Regions from separate parts of the Frankia sp. R43 genome, predicted to be linked through region 2. Evidence: riboswitches for the same ligand, from Rfam matches in the RefSeq annotation. Region 2 holds a riboswitch; the other holds the start of a gene.
What was found. Region 2 has a riboswitch for cyclic di-AMP ahead of ACG83_RS38325 (peptidoglycan-binding protein). Riboswitches for the same ligand answer to the same signal wherever they lie in the genome.
Positions count from the first base shown of each region.

Region 1: another riboswitch for cyclic di-AMP. It lies ahead of ACG83_RS22925 (C40 family peptidase); the one in region 2 lies ahead of ACG83_RS38325 (peptidoglycan-binding protein).

Region 1 covers NZ_LFCW01000005.1:470,353-476,048, forward strand. The annotation lists gene ACG83_RS22920 (hypothetical protein) at 1,120-1,509, shown strand; cyclic di-AMP (ydaO/yuaA leader) riboswitch at 1,905-2,072, shown strand; gene ACG83_RS22925 (C40 family peptidase) at 2,198-3,184, shown strand; gene ACG83_RS22930 (PHB depolymerase family esterase) at 4,242-4,910, opposite strand; gene ACG83_RS22935 (type 1 glutamine amidotransferase) at 5,066-5,696, opposite strand, start outside.
Region 2 covers NZ_LFCW01000013.1:26,448-32,143, reverse strand. The annotation lists gene glyA (serine hydroxymethyltransferase) at 1-1,256, shown strand, start outside; cyclic di-AMP (ydaO/yuaA leader) riboswitch at 1,777-1,978, shown strand; gene ACG83_RS38325 (peptidoglycan-binding protein) at 2,251-2,994, shown strand; gene mce (methylmalonyl-CoA epimerase) at 3,482-3,907, shown strand; gene ACG83_RS38315 (hypothetical protein) at 4,057-4,407, opposite strand; gene ACG83_RS38310 (LppP/LprE family lipoprotein) at 4,443-4,973, opposite strand; gene ACG83_RS38305 (DUF5134 domain-containing protein) at 5,093-5,696, opposite strand, start outside.

The DNA of each region.
Region 1 (5,696 bases), on a different contig from region 2:
GGATCGCGCCGGGGATTTCTGACGATCGCCGCAGGTTCGCCCGGTGGGATCTGGCGGTTGCCGCTGGTGGTGACAGTGCGGGGGGCGGGCGATCTCCTCGGCCACGGGGCCGCCCGCGAGCGCGGCCGTAGCTGCCGGGCAGGGTCTGAGGATTGTGGTCACGAGAACAGCCGCAATCCTCGACTCCTCGAACCGCGGCTTCGAGCTGCCACCACGCCCGCCACCACCGCCGGAGGGGACCTGAGGATTATGGTCGCGAGAACAGCCGCAGTTTTCGACTCCGCGAACCGCGGCCTCGAGCCGCCGCCGTGACCGCCACTGCCGCCGGACGAGATCTGAGATCTGAGATCTGTGGTCGCCAGGGCGCGGGTGGCAAAAATCCCGAGAAGCGGCGGATCCGGGCGAGCGAATTCGGCTGGGCAGCCCGGGCTCGTCCGCCAACGGCGATCCCAGCCAGGTCCACCCGACTAACCGGCCTTGATCGATGTTGTTGCACGACAGGATCCTATTCTTAGGAAACCGTCCAAAACCGGTTCACATACTTGCTCCACACGGCGCCATCCGGATCCACCGACACATCCACACGGATCGGCTGCACACTGATGATGACGATGACCGGGCATCAGCCAGGATCGCGGCTCCCGGCCATCGCCACCCGCACCCCGCCCATGCCACGGGGCCATGACGGTCGTCGCGATCGATCACAGGCCACAAGCCACATCACTTATTGTGACGATCAGTCGGATGGCATCCAGTGGCCAGAACGGCGCAAGCCACTCGCCCGCCGCTTCGCTCCGTCACATCCGAAACCTTCCGTTGTCGACACGGAGATCTCCGATCGCTGGATCACACGGCAACCGGTGATGATCCATCCAGTCGGGTGCATCCGTTGGTCGACACCCGTCTGGTGGCCTCGACGCGCGCCGTCGTCCGTTGACTATGTGCCGGATCCTGCCGACCGCACGCCTAAAATCCCATGCGTCGACTAACGTAACCAACCGTGTCGGAACTTCGGCGATGGTCGAGAGCGGGGCGATGGTGCGCCTCCAGGCTGCCTTCCGCCCAGATCACGACGCCCCTCCAGCAGGCCCGCACCGCAGGCCGCGGCCGGAGTCAGCCATGACGCACCCCCAGCCGAGGCGACACGAGCTCTCGCTCCTGCCCGGCCGCGGCGATCTGATGGCCGAGCTCGCCAGCCGCCTGGAGGCTCTGGACGCGCTGCTCAGCCGGCTGGAGGACGCGGAGCGCCAGGCCGCGGACGCCGGCGAGCACATCATTCGCACCAGGCAGTGGCAGGAGGACACGGTCCGGACGCTCCAGGAGGAGCGAGCCCGGATGCGTCAACGCCAGCAGGCTCTGGACGATCTCGCCGAGCACGCGCGCGCGGCCGTCGAGGCCATGCAGAGCAGCTACCGCACTCTTCCGCCCGAGGTGACACAGCTCGCGATCGAGCTGCAGGTGCTCCACAACTCCGGGTTCCTGAGCCGCCGGAGCGGCCGTCCGCGCTGAGCCGGCCGTCCGCGCCGAACAACCGTTCCCCTGGGCAGGCCCGTCCACGCCGAGCCGGCCCGTCCACGCCGAGCCGCCGTCCGCGCCGAGCCGCACCCCTCCGTGGCCGTGCTTCACGGCCCGCTCCGGCGTCTGTTGCGGGCCGCCAGTTCGGAACTTCTCGTCACCTAAAGTGTTTGTCCGTGATCCTCGTGTGGCCGTCCAAAAACGTGACGTGAAGCTCAGCACCCCCTCTGACCTGGGCAGATGCGCTCCCGCAAGGGGCACTTCTTTGCACACTCGGTGTAGTTGGGGGGGACTAGTGTTTACCCACACCATCCGTGTGGACTAGTCTCGCTTGCGACGTCACGACAACACCGGGCCGAACGCCGAATCCTGCCCGCGGCCCCGGTGTCCCCTCCGAGTCGTCACCTCGGGCAGGAGCGGGGGACCCACCTCCACCGACCGGCACCAAGTAGTGGTGCGGGTCTAGGGGTGAAGTCCATCGCACGAAGGTCGCGCGACGGACCGGGCAGCCCAGCCCGAACCCGACAGCTCACCTCGCAGGCGTACGGGAAGGAACGCAACGTTGTCTGCGCAAAGCGTGCAGCTTGATACCGAGAGACGCCGGCAGCAGGAAGGCCGCGGCCGCCACCGGGCACCGTCAGCCCCCACGGCGTCGAGTCGAGCAAGAGCCAGGGCCCGAGCTGTGGCCGCCGTCACCACCGGGACTGTGGCAGTCTCCGGGGTCGCGCTCGCCGGATGTGCTCCGGACACCAACGCGGACGCTGCGTTTGATGAGGCGTCGAACACCGCCCCGATGACCCTCGCGACGCAGATCGGCTCGCGACTGGCCGTCGACGGGGCCATCCAGGTTGCGTCCGTGGCCGGCAGTGGGTCCACCACCGTGCTCGACGCCACCACCGACATCTCCGCGCCGACCCTCTCCTCGAAGGTCGACGTGGGCCTGCGGGTGACCAACCCCGAGGTCACCGTCAACGCGAACGAGCCGGTCAACATCGGTTTCTCGCTCTACGACGAGCAGACCAAGGCCCCGCTGGCCGACCAGCTCATCAAGGTCCAGGTCAAGCTGCCCACCGGGTGGGCGACCTTCCTGCACCTCACCACGGACGACCGGGGCCAGGCCTCCTACACGGCCCGAGTCCTGACGACCACCAACGTCACGGCGATCTTCGATGGTACGGACTCGCTGCAGTCCGCCCACTCCGAGAACGACGCCACCCTGACGGTTCGCCCCCCCGTGCCGGCGCAGGCCTCCCGTCAGGCCGTCCGCTCGACCGTCGAGGTCGAGACGCCCGTCGTCAGCGTGAACGTCGGAGCGAACACGATCGGCGAGAAGGCCGTCTACCTGGCATCGCTCCAGGCCGGCAAGCCGTACATCTACGGCGCGGAAGGCCCGAACTCGTTCGACTGCTCCGGGCTCGTGCAGTACGTCTACAAGCAGCTCGGCAAGAGCGTGCCCCGCACGACGGACCAGCAGTACGCGGCGACCACGCACATCTCCCAGTACAACAAGGCCCCCGGCGACCTGATCTTCTTCGGCACCCCGGGCAACATCTACCACGTCGGTATCTACGCCGGCGACGGCAAGATGTGGGTCGCCCCGCACAGTGGCGATGTCGTCAAGCTGCAGACGATCTACACCACTTCGTACCTGGTCGGCCGCGTCGCCTGAGCACCGTGAGTACCGGCCGGCCCACCTTGCTTTGCCGGCTGGCTCCGGGCTCCCCCCTGTTCACCTGATAAGCCGCACGCACTGACGGGGCAGCACGGATCGCCCTGTCCTCGGAACGAGCCGCCGCGCGATCTCCCCCTCCGGTCGCGCCCGGCTCCCGCCGCCGGGTCGGCGTTGGTCGGGATTGACTCCGGCCCGGCGGTCACCAGATCCGATGTGTGGTCCCCTGCACCGGACCGCAGCCTCACCTTCCGCAGACCTGCGAGCACGCCCCGTAGCCCGCACCGCCAGGAAGTGCCTGACGCCGCGCGACTCGCGCTCGCCGCGTGACCGTCTCGACACTTCCAGCACTTAGGCCGTTGCGACATCATTCTACTTCGGCATAAGCGGTGTAGATGCGGCGCAAACCGTCCAGAATGCGACCATCGGGCATCAACACCTGCCGCATAAACAAAACAGAACCACACGCGCCACCCACCCGGATCCGCAGATCGTAGATCCTTCCGGTGGGATGGACGTCAGATCCCCCCCCATCTGACGTCCATCCGGCCGGAAGGCCTCGGACTCCGCTGGTCGCCGTTCCGATCCCCCCCCCATTGGACCGGCGGCCAGCGGACCCTCCGCCACCCGGCCTCCTTGTGGCCTGTCGACGCCGTTACCCCCCTCCCGGCGACGCCGACAGGCCACGCGGGCCCCGACCGTGACTCCTCACCGGGATCACGGTCGGGGCCCGAACAGGAAATCGGCGCCGACGGCCGGAGGCAGCACCTCCGGCGCCCCTGGAGCCAGCCGAGAGGCAAGACCGGCAGGCCTGCTGATCCAACCTTCACCGGATCCGCAAGACCCGAATTGGCCAGCGGCTCCGCGACATCCTCGGCCGCCGCCGGACATCCGAGCTAAGTGACTAGTTCTTTGCAACTAGAGCAACTCGGCTGGAGTATGACGTGGCGGCCGATGCGGGGCCGATGGAGTCAGATGCGGGGCCGACCCCGCACCCCACACCCGTCCTCGTCGCACCCACCCTCGTCCCACCCGTCTCGTCGAGCCGGACTGTCTGTCACACGGTCCGGTGCAGGTCGCGGGAGAACTTCCACAGGGCGTCCGTGACGCCCTTGTCCCACTCGGTCTCGGCGAACCGGCCATGCGGCGTGACGTTGTCGCAGGTCGGCCCGGGCTCGGTGTCGAACTGCCCCACCACGCCGACCGCGGCGTAGATGGGCGTCGCCGAGGTGCAGGCCGCGAGCAGCGCCAGCCGGGCCCCCTCGCCCATGCCCCAGAGGTACACCCGGTCCAGGTCGATGTCGGACCGCTTCTCGTCCATATAGCGCACGACGTCGCTCAGGTACTGCACGTCCGCGCCTTTCGGGTCGTCCAGTCGCCAGGTTCCGGCGACGGCCTCCGGGAAAGCGAGCGCGAGATCCTTGCGATTCGCCAGCGAGGACACCTTGCTCCCCTCTTCCAACGTCTTCGCATCCGAATTGTCATCGTGCAGGATGATTACCAACGGCAACGGGTCGCCCGGATCAGAAGGCGCCTGGACGAGCAGTTCCCGGCCGGCCGAGGGATAGCTGTCCGGGATGGTCGCCTTTTCGACCTTTGGATGGCCCCGTCCCGCGGCCAGCCACCAGACGACCACCAGCACGACGCCAATGATGATCACGTTTCTCTTGTTCTTGCCCCACCAACCGGCAAGGGGATTCGACGCCACGATGCAACCGAACCACACCCCACGCCCGGAAATCGCCTGATTCGAAGCAGCGCGTCCCGGCAGACCCGTTCAGGACGACGCCGGAAGCGCCGGACGACGCCTGGGACAACGCCCGGACGACCATCACGCCACCCCGCCGCCCCCGCGACTGCCGGCCACCGGCGCGGGTGTGCTCAGCCCTCCGCGAGCGCGTGAGCTCTGGCGTCACGCAGGATGCCCACCTCACGCGGGCCGTCCAGCGGCGCCAGCGGGCCGTGCACCCAGGTCAGCAGCAGGTCGGCCAGGGCCGGGTTCTGCGCCAGCACCGGCCCGTGCAGGTAGGTGCCGATGACCTTCCCGTCGACGACACCATCGGTGCGGGCGGGCGTCCCGTCCCCGACGCCGACCCGGACCGTGCCGAGCGGGATGCCGCGGAAGCCCGGCAGCGGGCGGGTGCGCCCGCCATGGTTCTCATAGCCGTAGAGCGTCGGCAGGCCCAGCTGGGGGCTCGGTTCCACCACGATGTCGCCGACCGCGCGCGGCGGCGGCGGGACGTCCGGTGGTTCGAAGGAACGGCGGGTCTCGACGTCGATCAGGTTGACCCCGTCGTGGATCTGGCCGTTGCCCGCCGGGAAGGTCGCGCCGATCACCTGGTAGCCCGCGCAGACGGCCAGCACGGCCGCGCCGCCGGACACGGCGCGCAGCAGCGAGCGGTTGCGGCGCATGCCGTCGGCGGCCAGCACCTGCGGCTCGTCCTCACCGCCGCCCAGCAGGTAGATGTCGCAATCGGCCGGCACCACCTCACCGGCCGGCACCTCCACGATC
Region 2 (5,696 bases):
AGCCCGCGATGACGCACCTGGCGGCCAGCGACCCCGAGATCGCCGGCCTGGTCGAGTCCGAGGCCCAGCGCCAGTTCGAGAAGATCCGCCTGATCGCCTCCGAGAACTACGTCTCCACCGCCGTCCTCGAGGCCTCCGGCTCCGTCCTGACGAACAAGTACTCCGAGGGCTACGCCGGCAAGCGCTACTACGAGGGCCAGCAGTTCATCGACCCGGTCGAGACCCTGGCGATCGACCGGGCGAAGGCGGTGTTCGGCGTCGAGCACGCGAACGTCCAGCCGTACTCCGGCTCGCCTGCCAACCTGGCCGTCTACCTGGCGTTCCTGCAGCCGGGCGATGCCGTGATGGGCATGGGCCTGCCCTCGGGTGGCCACCTGACCCACGGCTGGACGGTGTCGGCCACCGGCCGCTGGTTCCAGGGGGTCCGGTACGGAGTACGCCAGGACACCGGGCGGGTCGACCTCGACGAGGTGCGCGACCTCGCGCTCCAGCACCGGCCAAAAGTGATCTTCTGTGGTGGGACCGCGATCCCCCGCACCATCGACTTCCCCGCCTTCGCGGCGATCGCGGGCGAGATCGACGCCGTGCTCGTGGCGGACATCTCCCACATCGCCGGCCTGATCGCCGGTGGCGCCCACCCCTCGCCCGTGGGCCACGCGCCGGTCATCACCACCACCACGCACAAGACCCTGCGCGGGCCCCGCGGCGCGATGATCATGTCGGACGCGGCGCACGCGTCCGCCCTCGACAAGGCGGTGTTCCCAGGCCTGCAGGGCGGCCCGCACAACCACACGACCGCCGCCATCGCGGTCGCGCTGCGCGAAGCCACCACCCCGGACTTCCGCGAGTACGCCCACCGCGTCGTCGCGAACGCGAAGGCGCTCGCCGAGGCGCTGTCCGCCCGCGGTTTCGACCTCGTCACCGGCGGCACCGACAACCACCTGATCCTGATCGACCTGACCAGCCGTGGCGTCGCCGGCAAGCCGGCCGCGAAGGCGCTGGACCGGGCCGGTATCGAGCTCAACTACAACACCGTTCCGTTCGACCCGCGCAAGCCGTTCGACCCGTCCGGCGTCCGGCTGGGAACGGCCGCGATCACCACCCGCGGACTGCAGCCGGAGCAGATGCCGACGCTGGCGGGCTGGATCGACGAGGCCGTGAAGGCCGCGGGCGATGACGACGAGACCACCATCAGCCGCATCGCCGGCGAGGTGCGCGACCTGATGACGGCCTACCCGATGTCCGGCTGGGTCTGATCACATCGCACATCCGCTCGGGCTCGCCCGGTCCGCTGGCCGGGCGAGCCTGTTCCTGACGGCGCGGTCGACGGGAGAGCGCCCACACCGCCAGCTTGCCCGCGACGTATGGGGCGGTTCCGCGGAACCGCCCCGCCAGTCACCGTAGGACGTCGGCGAGGGCCCCACGGGGACGGGGCAGGGTCCGGTATTCCACTCTCGCCGGAGATGCTACGCACATCACAGCCGATTCGGCGATCGCGAGCCGACAGGCCTGCCAGGGATCACTGCGGATCGGTCACCACCCTCCGCGGACGACCCGGTCACCACGCGCAGCTCAAGCAGCCGGCAGAACGCCGCATACACCACATCGGCGGCACCTGCGGTACTCGGCGGACCCTCTCCCCCTCTTCGTCGCGTACAGTGCGCATACACCAACCTGTTGTACGCATCGTGACTAGGTAGCGCCACAAAAGGGCAAAAACTGGGACTTGCGACTACCCTTAGTAGTTCGTTACGGTGTGTTGGCACCAAACAAGCGACGGGTCGTACGCCGAGTTCTGCCCTAGGCCCGTCGTCCCCTCCTAGTGACCACCAGGGCAGAAGCGGGGGAACCAGGTTCCTCCGGATGGCCACCGCACCCAGGCGGCCGTCCTCGGGGTGAAGTCGCCGCGCAGCGCGCGCCGACCGGGCTTCCCGGCCCGAACCCGACAGCTAACCTCGCAGGCGTACGGGAAGGATCTGCGTGTACGCATGCTTGGAATAGCAGCCGGGACTGCATCCGTCCCTCGGAACGCCGCCGCGGTAACGCCGCGCCCGTAACCCGGGGTTGACACCGGAGATCTGGGGCCCGCTCGGGCCCAGACAAATTTCACGCCGATAGCAGAACGCGCGTCCATTCGTGCGCCTTTTTTCGCGACCCCATTTCGTCGCGACTCATTGATCCGTGTACGGATCACTGGCGCCCGAAGACGCCCTACCCGCCTGCTCTTCAACGTAGAAACGAGATATCTTGATGTCGACCGGAAAGCACCGCAAGTCCCCCAGCGTCCGCCGCCGAGGCCGTGGTCGCTCCGCTGCTGTTGCCGCGGCGAGCGTCATCGGGGCATCCGCCGGCCTGTTCTTCACCGCGAGCCCCGCCAGCGCGGCGGTAATCTCGGACACCAGCATCGCGCAGGCGGCGAAGAACGCCGGCCTGAACTCCTGCCGCGGAATTCCGCTGAGCACCTGGGTCGCCGTCGCGCTCGCCGAGTCCGGCGGCAACACCACCGCCCACGCGACCGTCGGCGAGGACTCCCGCGGCCTGTGGCAGATCAACATGCGCGCGCATGCCAGCTGGGTCGGAAACCGCGACCTCTACGACCCGAACGTCAACGCCTGGGCCGCACGGCAGGTCTGCCAGAGCCAGGGCATCACCGCGTGGAGCGCCTACACCAACGGCATGCACACGAAGTACCTGGCTCGTGGAGCCGCAGCAGCCGCGGCCGTGGGCAACTCGGTGAGCACCACGGTGTCCACCGCGCCGTCCACCAGCGCCAACCGCGCCGTCGACTCGGGCTACATGCGGCTGGGCGTGTCCGGCCCCCGCTGGGATGTCTCCCTGGTGCAGGACCAGCTGCGTAAGCTCGGCTACCCGATCGTCGTCGACGGCTACTTCGGACCGCAGACCAACCACATGGTCATCGACTTCCAGAAGAAGCACGGCCTGGTGCCCGACGGCGTCATCGGCCCGCTCACCCACAAGGCCCTGTTCGGCTGATCGGCCGCACAACCGAATACCCGAGCGAGCGACCGGTCGATCAGCTGCCCCTCGTAAGCTGATCGGAATCGTCGATCGACTCGACGCACCGTCCCCGCCGCGGGCCCCTGGACATCCAGAGGCGTCACGGCGGGGACGCCGCGTTTTCCGGCGATAAGCCGCACCCCTGGCATCGACTCGGCAGAAATGCGATCCAGCCGAGCTCCAGGCACCGTTACACGCCTTCCATTAATCACTACAGACAACACGGATCTTCTTGTGGGTCCGAGCGGGGAATTCATACCGACTGCGGTGACTGGGACCTTCCCGCACCACTCGTCATGAAACTTCGACGAAGCCCGGGGTGACGCGCGCCACAGGTCGGTGGTGACCGGGACACGGCGTACTGGATTCAGTGGACCGCAACGCCGTATCCGGGCACTCTCGGAGGCTGGGCCCGGGCCGGACGCCGCCACGGGCCGACCGTCCTACGACCAGGAGCGATGTTGTGCTGACCAGGATCGACCATGTCGGGATCGCCGTGGCCTCGCTGGAGGAGGCCATTCCTCGCTACGAGGCCGCATTCGGCCTGACGGTCGCGCATCAGGAGACCAACGAGGCGCAGGGCGTGCGCGAGGCCATGCTGCTGGTCCACAAGGGCGACACCGGCGGTTCCTACGTCCAGCTGCTGGAGCCGATCCGCGAGGACACCCCGGTCGGCAAGTTCCTGGCCAAGAAGGGGCCGGGCATCCACCACATCGCCTACGGCGTGGGTGACATCGACTCCGCGCTGGCGGCGCTCACCGTCGCCGGCTTCGACCTGGTCAACAAGACGCCCGTGCACGGCACGGCCGGCAGCCGCATCGCCTTCATGCACCCGAAGGGTGTCGGCGGTGTGCTCACCGAGTTGGTCGAGGCACCGGAAGGGCACTGACTCGGCGCCCCCGCACCGGCTGCACGCACAAGGCACCGGGCGTCGGCCATCCCGCCGACGCCCGGTGCCCCCCCAGCCCGCAGTCCCCAGCCCGCAGCCCGCAGCCCGCGATCACCCGTGGGCCGTGAAGGCCCGCCCGGCTGCCATCGTCACCACAGCACCGCGATCGCCACATTGGCCACCCCGAGCCCACCTGCGGCGTGAGCCAGGGCCGCCGGCGCCTCGCGGCCGCGGGCGTTGCCCACGACGGCGATGCCGGCGACGGCCGCCGCGACGACGAGCTTGACCGCGATCTTGGCGTTGTCCACGTCCCGGTCCACGGCCCCGCTGGACGCCAGCCCCACCAGGATCATGCCTGTGACGATCTGGACGAGGGCGCCGTGCAGGATGCCGGGCGTGATGACCGGATGCGGCGAGCGGATCTGCGCGAGCCACCCTCCGACAATCATGGCCATCCCGACCAGGTGAAACACAACAACGATGTCGTAGACCACGCCCATGACGTCTTTTCTACAGGACGTAGAACATGGCCGGCTCAGCGGCGGCTCGTCGGAGCCGACCAGTCGTTGGTCGGGATCGGGTCGAGCGCCTGCACCGCGGTGCCGTTCCACCGGAAGCGCACCGTGGCCGCCCCCGCCGACGGGCAGCACATCGGATCATCAGGGCGGTACAGGTCGTACTGAAGCGCCACGGTGTCGCTCGTGGACCACACCCATCGCACGTTCGCACTCGGGACGCTGTCGGTTCCGACGAACCGGCCCTGACTGAAGAAGAACGCCTGCTGCGGATGTCCGTCCACGGATGACGTCAACCGCCCCACGATCGCGCTCAGCGCCCAGGCGGGTTCGTAGCTGCTGCTCCCCATCGGCGTGTAGCCGCGTTCCCGCACCAGCTGCACCGCCTGCGCGGGTGTCAACGCACCGGCCGGGGCGGCAGGTGTCGCGGTGCCTGATGTGACAGCCGGTGTGCTCGCCGGTGCGCTCGCCGGTGCGGCGAAACTCGCCGAAGCCGTCACGGTCAGCACTGCAGTGAAGGTCAGCACGAAGATGAGCACGATGCGCCGCATGGGTCGCCCCCTTGGCCTCGTTTCCGCCAACCGGGTGACCATAGGCGCCCGTGGCGCGCTCCGCCCGCCAGGAAGGCGATTCGCGCGCTATCGGAACAGCGCGGATCAGAACATCGCGGTCAGACGTGCCCGAGAAACATCAGCACCATCCCGCCTGACATGACAAGCCTGGTGCCACGCGGAACGACCGGATCCGGAAACGCCCTGACCAGCCAGGCGGTGATCCTGCGGGCGGATGTCCGCGCCGCCCAGCGGGCGGGCAGGCCCACCAGCGCCACCAGGCAGGCTCCGGCGAAGACGGCGACGCACCAGGCGCCGAGGGCGCCGTCGGTGCGCAGCGGCCAGCCCGCGAAACCGACCGCGCCCGACATGCACGCCATCGCCGCCGACTCGACGACGACCATGGCGCAGCATGACCAGACTCCGGGCGTCCCACAGTGCGGATGCAGCACCACCATCGCCAGCATGACGAGCGCGAGTGCCAGGTACACGGCGAAGAACGGCCACGAGCCGATGAGCCGCGGCGGGCCGACGAACATCACCGCCATCCCCGCCGCGACCAGCACGTGGGCGACTTCGATCCAGCCGTCGGCGACCATATGGCCAGCCACCGGATGGCCAGCCGCCGGATGACCGAGCGTCAGGCGCCCGGCCGGGGTGGAGCGAAGCAGCCCGTACAGCCGCACGAGGTGAACCGCCGCCACCACCGCGGCCGCCGCGGCA